Regions from separate parts of the Lysinibacillus sp. UBA5994 genome, predicted to be linked through region 3. Evidence: riboswitches for the same ligand, from Rfam matches in the RefSeq annotation. Region 3 holds a riboswitch; each other region holds the start of a gene.

Region 1 (3,522 bases), on a different contig from region 3:
ATACGAGTATACTATAGGAAGCAGAATATTTTATCGCCCCCTTTTCGCCAGCAATTTCGGCTATTTTTTGGAATTGTGCAGGAGTATAATGCTTATTAATAATGCCAGGGCTAACGGCTAGACGGGTAAACTCACCATGACGGTTCAGTGTTTCAAATGTTTGATCTGGTACATTTTTTTGAAATGCGTTCATTTTTATCGCTCCTTATAAAAAAGGAGCTAGCAAAAACGCTAGCTCGAATGGATTAAAAGTTTTCAGGATAGAAGCCCTTTGCTAAAATTTCAATGGCCTCTGCCGCACGAACCCCTTCAGACGCTGCTGAAAGTGGCAGGATGACAAAGCGCTCATTTTTGACCGCTTCCATCTCCTTTAAGGCTGGATCATTTTTTAAGAATTGGATCTTTTGGTCTGCCGTTGTTTCACCGTAATCAATCACGACAACTACCTCTGGGTTGCGGTCTACTGCATCTTCCTTCGACACAGTTGTCCAGCCTGATTCCACATCACCAAAGATATTTTGTCCACCCGCGATTGTCACAAGCTCATTCATAAAGTTTTGACCAGCTGTAAATACATCCTTTTCACCGCTATCAAACACAAGAACACGTAATTTTTCGCTATCTTTTGGTAATTTAGCTTGTACTGCCTCTACATCTTTCGTCATTTGCTCAATTAAAGCTTCGCCACGATCCTCAATACGGAAAATCTTCGCGATATTGCGAATATCAGTGAAAATATCCTCTATTGTTGGCTTTGTCATGTTGGAAGCCGTATGTAAATACGTATGGATGCCTAATTCTTCAAGCTCTTCTGGTGTGCCTACACCCTTTTCGCCAAAGCCACTTTTCCAGCCAGCATATAGGAAATCTGCCTCGGCATCGATGACTTGCTCCTTCGTTGGGTATTGATCGGAAAGAACAGGGACCTTATCGTATGCCTCTTGCAGTGGTTCATAGATTTTATCATCTAAGTAAGCTGTCCCTACCATAGAATCCTCTAAACCAAGTGCTAACATAATTTCTGTCACATGTTGATTTAAGCTAATCGCTTTTGTTGGTGCTTCCGTATATGTTTGAGTTGTGTCATTATTTTTAATGGTTACTTCTGCTGCCGCCTCAGATGGCTCAACCTTTTCACCTTGTGCAGCTGATTCCGTTTTGTCCTTTGCGTTACAAGCCCCTAAAACAGCGACCAAGGCAATGATCATCATCAGCCATATACTTTTCCATTTCTTCATGTCCTTTTCTCCTTTGCTGTTAAAATATAGAAAGAAATCAGAGACTTCTTTACTACTAAGGTAGTTGGAAGGGCATAAAAAAACCCTCTTGTCGCCAAGAGAGTAGCATAGTGAAATAACGGTATCATTATTACCTTCATCACTATCCCCATCCTCGTGGTTCTTAGTCAAAAAATACATACTGGCAGGTATCCTGGCTTAGGTTCATCATCTATACGCCTTCCCATAGTTTCACTACAGTGGCATGCTGTATAGACTCCCCATTTACAGTTGCGGGACAGCATCGGAATTGCACCGATTTCCCTTTTAAGCAAATGACAAATGCCATTTGCACCAATACGTTCTATAATGGTCAATACTATTGATAGACTAGCAGAAGAAAATTTATCGCGCAATCAGTAGTATGACACTAAAAGTATAATCATCATTATATTAGCACTATTTTGACATAAAGACGAACTATTTTACAAGAAATATAGAAGCTAGTATTCTGTTACAATAAAAAGATAGCATTCTATAGAAACGAGGATTTCTTATGTACAAAACAATAGGTGTACTTGCGCACGTGGATGCAGGAAAAACGACCTTCTCTGAGCAAGTGCTTTTTCATACAAATAGTATTCAAGCACGGGGGCGAGTTGATCATCAGGATACCTTTCTTGATCATCATGAGCTAGAGCGCAGACGAGGCATTACGATATTTGCCGAGCAAGGGCGCATGAATATTGGCGATGATACATACACATTGATTGATACGCCAGGGCATGTCGATTTCTCCCCTGAGATGGAGCGTGCTATTCGTGTGATGGATTATGCCATTATTATCATTAGCGCTGTCGAAGGGATACAGGGCCATACAGAAACAGTGTGGCAACTTTTACGTCAATACCATGTCCCTACCTTCTTCTTTATCAATAAAATGGATCGTGAGGGTGCCAATATGGAGGCTGTCATCAGACAGCTTCGCAAAGATTGCTCTCAGCATGTTTTGTTCATCGATGAGCCACTGCGAGCAGACTATGTATCAAATAATATTATGGAATGGCTGGCGGAGCGCGACGAAAAATTGCTTGATGCCTTTCTAAATGAGTCATTGGAGCATGAACAGTGTCTTGCTCAATTAAAGGAAATGATTAAAAATGAAGGTGCCTTCCCTTGCTTTGCTGGCTCGGCCTTAAAGGATGAGGGCATTCAGGAATTTCTTGACCAGCTCCCGCTGTTAACGGCTTCCCATTTTGACAAGGATGCCCCGTTTGAGGGCGAGGTTTTTAAGATTCGTCATGATGGGCACCAGCGTTTAACCTTTATGAAGGCAACCAAAGGCTCGTTGCATGTACGAGATGAATTTTCATTTGACGAAGTAACAGAAAAAGTGACCGAAATTCGCCTTTATAACGGCAGTCGCTTTGAGACCGTTCAACAGGTAGAGGCAGGAGAAATTTTCGCTGTCAAAGGACTGAGCCAGGCAAACATTGGGGATCGAATCGGTACAACGATGCTATCACAGCCCTATGAGCTTGTCCCAACCTTACAGGCAAAGGTTCAATATGAGGGTGATCAGCATATCAAGGAAGTGCTACAGATTTTCCGTTTACTCGAAGCAGAAGAGCCGTCCTTGCGTGTGGTCTGGCAGGAAAAATTTCAGGAAATCCATGTGCATATTATGGGTGCCATTCAATTGGAGGTCCTGACAGAGGTATTAATGACGCGTTTTTCATTAGCTGTCTCCTTTGGTGAGCCGCAAATTTTATACATGGAAACCATTGCGACGACCGTAACGGGCTATGGTCATTTCGAGCCCCTCAAGCATTATGCAGAAGTTCATTTATTAATGGAGCCAAATCCACGTGGAACAGGTAATACCTTCACCAATGCCTGTCATGCCGATCATTTATCTGTAGGCAATCAGCGCCTTGTTGAAAAGCATCTGTTTGAGCGTGACCATCATGGGCTACTGACAGGCTTCCCTGTAACAGATATTCATTTTACACTTCTAACAGGTCGCGGGCACAATGAACATACATCGGGGGGAGATTTCCGTGAAGCCAGTTTCCGTGCCCTGCGTCAGGGGCTGGAGCAGGCACAAAATGTCCTACTTGAACCCTATTATCGCTTTAAAATGAAAGCTTCAAATGACTTTATCGGTCGTATGATGACTGATATTCAGCAAGCAGCTGGCACGTTCGATGACCCGATTTTATCCGAAACGGATGTTATCCTAACAGGTCGTGCACCTGTTGCCACTTTAATGAGCTACAGCACAACCTTTGCCGCCTATACAAAT
Region 2 (3,522 bases), on a different contig from region 3:
AGACAGTGCTTCCACATAAAAAATCCCTTTCACATCGTGTGAAAGGGCTCATTTTTAAATTAAGCAATAAGATTGTAATTGCTCTCGTTTTTCAATTGTTAGGCCAAATTCCTGCTCTAAAAACCCAGTCTTAGAACCATAGCGACGATCCATCGCATCCAATGCTGCTTGTAAATAGTCTTCACGGGCGGACATTAATGCATAAAATTGCTGTAGTTCTTGCTCATTATACTGATGCTGAATAGCCTGAGCCATTCGTTCTACCATTGGACGTAAATGTATATTAGTATCTAAATAATCCTCCATGATAGTCTCCACGGGTACATCTAAAGCTAGTAAAATAAGTGCTCCTCCAATACCCGTTCGGTCCTTACCAACTGCGCAATGATGTACAAGACCTAGATTATTAGGATTTTGAATCGTTTGCATTAACTCTTTAAATGAAAGATTGTTAAAAGGCATTTGTGCATAAAAATCCCGAAACATCTCAGGGCTTACCACTTTATAGAAATCTCTACCACCAGCATTGGTTGGCATTTCAAAAGCATGATTACCCTTCGCTGGGATTTGTATATATTGAGCATGCGAGAACACTGGGTTAGGATTATGATACGCCTCATTGTTATCGCGATAATCAAAAATGGTCTTAATCCCTAACGTTTCAAATAGCTCTTTATCCGACAGTGTCATTTTTCCAAGGGCAGCTGAGCGGTAAAATAAACCGTTCTTTACCCTACGCCCATCTTTTGTTTTATATCCACCCATGTCTCGGAAATTATAGACTGCTTCAAATGGAATTACCTTTGTCTCTAATTGCTCCAATCACTACACCTCCTAAGATTATCAAGCATACTTACTTTTATTTTAAAGAACAAACTACATTAATTCCAATTTTCACGCTAGGTAATAATTTAAACCACATAAAAAATGCTAGCTGAATGGCTGACAGCTAGCATGGAAACATTTCTTATTTAAATAACTCTGGGTACACAGCCTTCGCTACTAATTCTACAGCTTCACCAATACGCGGACCAGGTCGATTAGAGATATCTGTATCAATGGACAATACCGCTTTGTTTTGAATAGCTTTCACAGTATTCCAACCATCACGTCCAAGAATTTCTCCTATTGGATCTTCTGTATAGTTTACTGTTGTTAAAATAACATCTGGATTTTTCGCAATAACATCTTCCTCATTCACTTTTGCCCAGCTATTCAAGTCAGAAAAAACATTATTAACATTAGCTGCATCTAATATTTCTTGCTGGAAAGTGCTAGAGCCTGCTGTATATATATCTGGCTTAGGGCTAACCTCTAAATAAACATTTTTCGGCGTTTTTACATCCTTCACCTTCGTTTGTACTTCAGCAATTTTCGCTTTAATCTCTTCGTTTAATTTATTTCCTTTATCAGGAACATCCATCACAGCAGCAATTTGTTCGATATCTCCATAAACATCGTCGAAAGTAGTCGCAGATTGAATAACAAACACTTTAATTCCTGCGTCCTCAAGCGGCTTTAGGGCATCCTTATCACCGATTGTATAAGCAATGACAACATCTGGCTTTAACGCTATAATTCTTTCACTGTTAAAGTTCGTAGTATCAGAGACACGTTCAATTTTTTGTGCTTCCTCTGGGTAAGTATCGTACTCAGTTGCTCCTACAATTTTATCGCCAACACCTAAAGCAAACAAAATTTCAGTATTACTTGGTTGTAAAGATACAACTGTTTTTGGTACTTCTTTAAACTCTATTTCCACTCCACGGTCATCTGTCACTTTATAGCTTGTTTTCTCTGCTTGTTGTGTATCTTGCGAAGCATCTTTATTTTTTGTATCTTCAGCAGTGCCACAGCCTGCTAATACCAGTGCAAGTAAGAGCACTGATAGCCATTGGAAATTAAATACTTTTTTCATTGTTATTCTCCTTTTTCTTTTTCATTGGGTAGGATTTACTAATAAACGGTATTTCCGCTATTCCAGCTTGCTGATTCATAAAAACAGCCATGACAAAACATACATTAGCTAATAAACCAAGGTAATCGAAAAGAATAGCTGGAACCTCTCGTTCTTCTGATACTTTGTGTAAAGTACGATATGATTTTTTTGCCTCACTGCGACAAAGATGTAAGGCTGCAGCAGCCTCTGTTCCTTGAGGTAAAACAAAACTTTGAATCTCTTCCTTCACATGGCGAACGTAAAAATCATAACGTTCACTTAACCAAGATAAATCCTCTTCAGTTACTGCTAATTTCCCACGTACTGAGCCATTCACATGATAAGCCATAGGTAACATAAGCAATAAATCCTCAGCAACAACTTGAACATCCTCTTTTTTTACCGCAGCTAATGCAACTCCTAGATGTGTTGTCAGGCTATCTGTTCGAATTTCAAAATCGACCGTTGAAGCTTTCTCACGCATAAATGGATAACAAGAATAACGGGCATCTTTTTTCACTTGCTTCCCCCCTATTTTCTATAATGAAAAATTCTTATTTGAAAGGCATAAAAAAGTCGCTCCTTTTTGCAAAGGAACGACAAAAATAACATAATGAGCCATCAAACTGGACAAAGCCTATGTATTTGCCGTATATCCTCCTAGCTTCCGAGAAGTTTTTATACGTTCAAATAAAGGTCGGTCTCCTGGCTTGTACAGTTCGTCACATGAAACGAATGTGTTATAAAGGACCTTCCCATCTTCTTTGAGACAGTGGTAAATCTTTATAATGGCTGCACTTACAGTTGCGGAAACAGCTCCGGTTTTTCACCGGATTCCCGATTATGCTAATTAGCACCTTTATTCTGCAAGAATATTTCATTTGTAAAGCAGTTTATCATATATGCTTCAGAAAAAATAGCTGTACACAGTTTTAAAATATAGCATTATTTCTACTTGAAGAGAAAACCCTAACAAATTTTTACATTATTAAGAAATTTACTATAATAGTGTTTCAATTGCTTTTTCAATATCGAGCTGTGAATCTGTTGGTTCAAAGCGTGCGACGGTCTTACCATTAGCATCTACTAGAAATTTTGTAAAGTTCCAGCGAATATTACGACCATCTAAAAAGCTTGGGGCAAGTTGAACAATTGCTTCTGCCAACATTTTCTCCTGCATACTTGCCTTCCCAAACTCTCGGTAATCCACTTCATGCTTTAAATAATTAAAGAGTGGATGGGTAGCCTCTCCATTTACCTGTACAAGCTCAAAAATCGGGAATGTGACCCCATAGTTTACCTTGCATAGATGCTTAGTTTCCTCCCCATCTTCAGGATTTTGATGGCCAAATTGATCACAAGGGAATCCAAGAACTACAAAATTCTCTTTTCCATATCTATCATACATTTTCTGTAAGTCTTCAAATTGATATGTAAATCGGCATTGGTTTGCCGTGTTAACAATTAACATTGTTTTTCCACGATATGTTTCCATCGATAAAATTTCGCCATTAGGCTTCCGAACTAGATAATTATAAATGCTCATGCATAATCCCCTTTTTTCATTCATTATAGTTGACTAT
Region 3 (3,522 bases):
CAATTGTTCGGTTGTCCAATTGTCCGTTACATAAAGCGTCATGGAAATACCTTGGTCAACGTGCTTTTGAGAAGCTGCATATAAATCAATTAAATCATACGGATTTACATCATACGCCTCCACATATAAATGACTATTGTCATTTGTTAAATGAGGCATTGGATAAATGGTTCTACTATCGGCGTAATCACGAACCTCTACGCGCTCTGTACATGGTGCGATTGAAGCCGTACAGCTACGAATATATGAAATACTACCAGTTGGGGCAATAGCCAAACGATAGGAATGGAATAGACCGTACTGCATTACATCCTGCTTTAACGTTTCCCACATCTTGTTTGTGATGATTGGAATATTGCCAAGCGCCTTCAACACAGCAGGCGATAGTTCTTCTTCAGTTTTATTGATATATTGGTCAAAATAGCTACCTGATGCATAATCACTGTCCTCAAATCGGTAGAAGGTTGCAGCTTTTTCTTTCGCCATTTCCATCGAAGATTTCAGAGAATAATAGTTCATCGCTTCCATAAAGTGATCCATGAAATCAATGGAATCTTTTGAGCCGTACAGGATGCCTTCTGTCACGAGATGCCCATGGAGGTTCATACAGCCAAGCCCTACAGAATGCATTAATTGATTGGCTTTTGCAACAGACGGAACATTCTTAATGTGTGTCATTTGCGATACATTCGTTAATAGGTGCATGGCTGTATCGACTAATGCGCCGAAATCATTGACTTTACTTGCTGCATGGATATCGATGGAACCTAAGTTACACGATACATCTAATCCATAGTCATTTGGTTGATCCTGGTCCGTAATGATACTTGTCTCTTGTACTTGTAAGATTTCTGTACATAAATTGGACATTTTGACACGTCCAATATTTTTTAAAGGATGTACCTTATTGACATTATCATCAAAGATTTCAAACGGATAGCCTGATTCAAATTGTGCTTTTTTCACCTCTGTGTAAAGCTTACGTGCATTTAAACGTTTAATTTTACGAATTTTAGGGTTATCAAGTAGCTCGTAGTACATGTCTGAAATAGAAATTTCAGACATACGTTTGCCATATTCTTTAAAAATATCGTATGGGCTAAACAAAACAATATCCTTATCACGTTTCATCAGTTCGAAGAAAATACTAGGTATAATAATCCCTGTTGAAAGGGTAGCGAGGCGAATTTTATCATCAGCATTTGGTTTTTTTGATGAAATGAAATTTTCTATGTCTGCATGGAAAATATTTAGATAGACAACACCTGAGCCATTTCGTTGCCCTAACTGATTAGAATAACTGAAAGAATTTTCTAACAGTTTCGCTACTGGGATGACACCACTTGCACGATTTAATATCTCTTTAATTGGATCACCTAATGGACGTAAATCTGTTAAGTTGACCCCAACTCCACCACCAAGGCGTGATAGCTCTAAACAATAGCCAATATTTTCAGCAATACTATTCATGGAGTCATCCATTGATAATTTAAAGCAGCTGACTAATTCACCACGTGCTTTCTTACCACTATTTAAAGCAGTTGGTGTTGCAGGCTGATAGGCTTCCATCATTGCTTCGACAGAGCGTTCTGCTAGAGCCGTGTTGCCTTGAGCTAAATACAAAGCAATAATGACAATACGATCCTCATACTTTTCTAAGATTTCTTCCCCATCACGACTTTTCATAGCATAGCTATCGTAAAATTTGCTTGCGCTCATAAAGGATGGAAAGCGGAAATTATAATCATAGGCTTTCTTGTACAGCTTCTTAATAAATTCCATTTCGTACATGTCGATAAATGCTTTCTCATAGTAGCCCTCATCAACTAAATAGCGGATTTTTTCTTCAATATCTATAAAATAACGCAAACGTACGTTAACATACTCTAAAAAGTAGCGGCGCGTAGCTTCGCGGTCCTTTTCTAACTCCAGTAATCCAGTTGTACTATAACGATTCAGTACGTCATTATTAAGCTTTAAATAGGTTTTCATCTCATTACCCTCGTTTCATAAAACGTTTGTATTGCTTCGTAATCCGTTTGATTACCTCGTAAATCTAATTTCCTTACTAAGGGTACATGATAGGTAGCAGCGATTTTCTCACCAGCAGCGCCAAATACATGATGACCGAAGTTACTATTCCCACTGGCAACTACTCCTTTACAAAAATCCCTGTTTTTTTCTAAGAAACGTTGTACCTTTGCTGGAATGTCACCTAAACCATCTGTGTAGGTAATTAAGAGATATGGCTTGTTCAATCGCAATTCTTCCGAGAGCTCGATACATTCTGCCTTTAATTTGGATACAACATTTCGGACATTACCTGTACGACTCGCGTAAACAATCATAGGGCAATCAACTCAATTTGAGAAACAATTTCCTGAACATCTCCTATGAAAGTTTCATTCATCTCTAAAACAGGCACACTTAAAAAACCTGCGTCAATAATCGTTTGCTTTGCTTGTTCATCGTGATCGATGTTAACAATTTCAGCTTCAAGTCCTGCACGTTGTAGTTCAGATTTTACCCATAGGCATTTTGGACAAATTGTTTTCGTATAAAGTTTCATAGAAATCCCTCTTTTCATAAAATAAAAAAGCCTATCTCCTCTAGAGAGATAGGCTAAATGGAAACGTTAACATACCAAAAATACTGACGTTCCCATCTCTTAATCCCCGAAGAAATGATAAATTTGTTTTATAAAGGCAGGTCTCCTGGCTTTGCTTCATTCTCTGATTCCCTTCCCATGCAAATGCACAGTGGTTGCAATCATCGTCAGCTTCACAGTTGCGGGGACAGCGTCGGAATTGTACCGAACTTCCCTTTTAAACTACATGTAGTAGTACCTTTGTAAAACGAACACAATATATAGTTGTTGTTCAATAGTTTTAAGTGTACCATCCTTCAAATGAAAAGTAAATCAAGATTCTAAACTTCTTTATTTTTGGATTATTCAGTATTTTTAATTATGTAGTTCCAAATAGATTACCACTAATCACTTATACCCAAATCAAAAATCTATTTTTAACGATGTACGTGATTTTCTATTAAAATGGATCTAGAATTCTAATTTGAGTTTAAAGAAATCTTCTATTTTATGTACCATTGAAAAATAGTTGTCTCTATCGTAAGTCCTGAAATAATGATCATCTCTTACCCATTTCAAATGATGCTCATTACATTAATAAAGAGCATGCTTTTATCATAACATGCCCTTACCATTCTATCATTGGGATTATAGTCTAACTTTAACCTCAGTCCCGTCCTGAGCTTTGACATCGACTAGCACAAGTCCTTTATAATTTTGTAGTTCCTTGATAATCGGCTTTAGCATTTCTTTGTCGATGAGCGGAAAGGTAAAGTCTATTTTCTTTTTATCGAAGTATGCCTTTGTCCACTTATTGGCTTGTTGCTGTATCCATTTAGAAGTTAAAATGGAGAGGACAATGGTTAGCACAGTATAGGGAACAGGGACGGTAAAGCGAACGTCTTTTGCTTTCACTTTTACATGCATCATTCGTC
Region 4 (3,522 bases), on a different contig from region 3:
ACCTGTTAATATCAACGTTTCCATTTTTAATGAGCGGTCTACGAGTCTAGCAAAGCTCATAACAACTACCATCGTAATGATAGCACCAATCATACTGAAGATTGGCAGCGCATACAAACCGACAACAGGTATAGAAATACTAAAAAAGATCGTTAAAACAGCACCAACAGAAGCCCCTGATGAAACCCCTAGTGTATATGGATCTGCTAATGGATTTTTTAATAAACCTTGGAAAGCTGCTCCAGCAATAGCTAGAGATGCGCCTACTAGTCCCGCTAATAACACACGAGGTAAACGAATTTTCCAAAAGATATTGGCGGCTGTTTCATCAACCGCCTTATTCCACAATACTTCTAATGGAATATGAACCGAGCCTATCGCTACGCCACACCAGATGCTAATAAGAAGAAGCGTACATGTTAATGTATAGGCTAGTGCTATTTTTTTCACTTAAATACCTCAGGATAGATTGCTTTTGCTAATTCTTCTAGACCTTCAGCTAAACGTGGCCCTTGACGACTTGTCGTACTTTCATCTACCTGCACAATCGCATTATTTTTTACGGCATTAATCGTATCAAAGCCTGCACGTTTTGGTATTTTCGTTAAAATATCTGGTACATAATGATATGTCACCACGATGACATCTGGATTTTTTGCGATAATTTGTTCTGCATCAATTTTATACCAATTATCGCCATCTACAGCTACATTGTCTGCATTGATCATTTCAAGCATCGCGTTCATAAATGTACCATTGCCAGCTGTATAAATATCTGGCTCATCTGATGCTTCAACTAACACTTTTTTGGGTTCAACATCCTTGACTTTAGACAAAACTTCTTCTACTTTTGCCTTCATATTAGCGACAATTTTTTCTGCCTCTGGTAATTTCCCTGTAGCACGTCCAAGTTGCTCAATTGTTGTATATGTTTCATTAAAGTCTTGTGCATTTTTTACAACAAATACTTTCAAACCTGCTGATTCAAGCTGTGCAATAGCCTCTTCTGAAAGAGACATGCTAGATTCGTGTGAAAAAACGATATCTGGTTTTAAGGCAATAATTTTTTCAATATCGTATTCCATACCCCCAACCTTATCCTTCTCAGCTGCCTCTGGCGGATAATCGTCGTTGTCCGTAACACCAACTATTTCATCATTTAAACCTAGTCCAAAAAGGATTTCAGTATTACTCGGAATGAGTGAAACAATTTTCTCAGGAGGTGCTTCAAGTGTAATGTCCTTACCAAGGGCATCTGTTATCGTCATTGGGAATGTTGCTTCATCCACCTGTGCTGTTTCTTGCTGTGTTTGCTGCTCGTTAGATGGTTTGTTATCTTTTGCTTCCTGCCCACAAGCAGCTAGCAAGCCTACTGCTAAAAATGCTGATAATCCTATTTTCCAAAATTTCTTCATGTGAATCCTCCTTCGTTGATCCGTGCGACATTTCGCTTTACTCTACATCAAAATAAAACCCCTCATCTTTGATCGATGAGGGGGCAAAATCGCACCAAAAAACTGATACAAAATCCACCACCCTATCCTCGTAGGTTGTCATGTCGTTATAAAGGCAGGTCTCCTGGCTAGTGCTACTTGCGATTTTTCAAGCCTTCCCGAAATCTTCAGTGGCATCATTTGAAAAAACTCACACTTACAGTGGCGGGACCGCATCGGAATTACACCGATTTCCCTTTTCACTTTACTTAAGTAAAGAACCTTTATAATATTCAGTTGATTTCATTATACATGAAAATGAAAAAAGTCGCCTCCATTCAAGACGACTCCCCGGCCATTATACAATTTCAGAAAAGTATTGGACTGTTTTCATTTGAGCACCCATTTCTCTTAATGACCATGTCTGTTCTAAATAAACGTCTGCTAGTTTTTCATATTTCCCACCAAATTTATGTGCCCACTCAACCGCTATGACACTTTCATAAAGGTGAGCCATTTTTTCCGCCATACCTTTAGCTTCAAAAGTTTTCGTTGCCTCGTCTAAAGCGCTAAAAATTTGCAGTTTCACAGACATATTCGCCAATTGTTCTTTAACGATTTGTACTAGTGAGCTGTCAGCTAATTTGTCTAATCGTTCCTCCATCTCCTGTACAAACAGTTCATGAGCATGAAACTTATCTACTAAACGAATGAGTTCTAAGGCCAAAATATTAGCCGTCCCTTCCCACACCGTTAACACTTGGGCGTCTCTTAATAAGCGGGGCGTTACAAAGTCTTCTATATAGCCATTACCTCCGTGTAATTCAATTGCCTCACTAGCATAATGAACAGCTTGCTCTGCTGTTTCCTTTTTCATAATGGCAATATATAAACGATTCATAATAAGATCTTGCTGAGTTCCCTGTCCACTTGTCACTTTATCGTATAATTGGATAAGGTCAAAAACTGTCGCTACTTCCACGTGCAACTTAGCTGCAAATTTCCCTAAAGTATCCTGAATCATAGGGTACTGTGTTAAGGGCTTGCCAAATGCATGTCGATTGCTTACATAATGTTTTGCCTCTAAGAAGCCGCGACGCATAATACCAATTGAAGCGACTGCATTACAAATTCTAGAGAGATTTAGTGCTTCTAGCATATAATAAATCCCTTTATTTTGCTCCCCTACAACATAGGCAAGTGTACCATCAAATTCTACCTCACCAGAGGGAACTGCCCGAACGCCTAGCTTATCTTTCAGTCGGCGAATACGTAGATGATTTGTTGTTCCATCTTCTTTGCGCCAAGGAACTGCAAACAATGTTAAGCCTTTGGAACCTGCTGGCGCACCTTCTAGACGTGCCAATACCATCGCTACACCACACATGCCCGCATTTGATGCAAAATATTTTTCACCATATAGACGATAAGCAGTGCCATCCATTCTCGCCTCCACCACATTTGCACCTACGTCAGAGCCCCCTTGACGTTCTGTTAAAAAGGTCGCACCTTCATATAAATCTGTGTCACCTGTTGCACACACATGTGGTAAAAAACGCTGCTTTACCTCTTCATCTGCATAATGATCTAATAGATAGGCAGTTGCCATTGTCAATGTTACCGGACAATAAAAACCGGGCTCTGCATGTGATAGCAAATAACCTTGTGCAAAGCTATAAACATAATTCCCCTTGTGTCCTAGCTGCGGAATATGCTTGTGTACATAGCCTACAATCCCAGTATTATATGTCTCTTCAATCGTTTTTTTATAGCCATCATTAACCCAAACCTCCGATATCTCTTCACCATAGGCATCATATCTTTGAAGGCGAGGCTCACCCTGTCGATCTGTATGCTTTGCCCTCGTATCAATATCACCTGCACATAGCTCACCAAAATCTGTTAACTCTCGTTGGGCATAGGATAAAAACTCTTTATCTAACATCATTTCTACTATTTTTTGAAGCGTGTCATCTTCAGTAAAAAAGTTCGTAGTACGCATTGCTTCTTGTTGTAATACTTTCATGCTATCTCACCTCTTGCCCCTTTAAATTTTGTTTTAATATTTTGCCTGATGCATTGCGTGGTA

What was found. A riboswitch is a leader RNA that binds a small molecule or an ion and turns the genes downstream of it on or off. The one in region 3 is predicted to bind cobalamin.
Region 1: it holds a riboswitch for cobalamin, as region 3 does, so the genes downstream of both, B3D98_RS04590 (ABC transporter substrate-binding protein) here and B3D98_RS08785 (glutaredoxin family protein) in region 3, are expected to answer to the same signal.
Region 2: it holds a riboswitch for cobalamin, as region 3 does, so the genes downstream of both, B3D98_RS19175 (hypothetical protein) here and B3D98_RS08785 (glutaredoxin family protein) in region 3, are expected to answer to the same signal.
Region 4: it holds a riboswitch for cobalamin, as region 3 does, so the genes downstream of both, B3D98_RS02205 (ABC transporter substrate-binding protein) here and B3D98_RS08785 (glutaredoxin family protein) in region 3, are expected to answer to the same signal.

The regions. Positions count from the first base shown of each region.
Region 1 is NZ_DJAU01000012.1:376,515-380,036, reverse strand. It holds gene B3D98_RS04595 (precorrin-3B methylase) at 1-193, opposite strand, end outside; gene B3D98_RS04590 (ABC transporter substrate-binding protein) at 246-1,238, opposite strand; cobalamin riboswitch at 1,405-1,591, opposite strand; gene B3D98_RS04585 (elongation factor G) at 1,774-3,522, shown strand, end outside.
Region 2 is NZ_DJAU01000057.1:68,335-71,856, forward strand. It holds gene B3D98_RS19165 (tyrosine-protein phosphatase) at 55-822, opposite strand; gene B3D98_RS19170 (ABC transporter substrate-binding protein) at 968-1,918, opposite strand; gene B3D98_RS19175 (hypothetical protein) at 1,902-2,459, opposite strand; cobalamin riboswitch at 2,618-2,815, opposite strand; gene B3D98_RS19180 (glutathione peroxidase) at 2,940-3,485, opposite strand.
Region 3 is NZ_DJAU01000026.1:130,618-134,139, forward strand. It holds gene nrdE (class 1b ribonucleoside-diphosphate reductase subunit alpha) at 1-1,992, opposite strand, end outside; gene nrdI (class Ib ribonucleoside-diphosphate reductase assembly flavoprotein NrdI) at 1,989-2,348, opposite strand; gene B3D98_RS08785 (glutaredoxin family protein) at 2,345-2,569, opposite strand; cobalamin riboswitch at 2,688-2,865, opposite strand; gene B3D98_RS08790 (hypothetical protein) at 3,236-3,517, opposite strand.
Region 4 is NZ_DJAU01000007.1:14,165-17,686, forward strand. It holds gene B3D98_RS02200 (FecCD family ABC transporter permease) at 1-450, opposite strand, end outside; gene B3D98_RS02205 (ABC transporter substrate-binding protein) at 447-1,415, opposite strand; cobalamin riboswitch at 1,552-1,734, opposite strand; gene B3D98_RS02210 (acyl-CoA dehydrogenase family protein) at 1,792-3,459, opposite strand; gene B3D98_RS02215 (class I adenylate-forming enzyme family protein) at 3,461-3,522, opposite strand, start outside.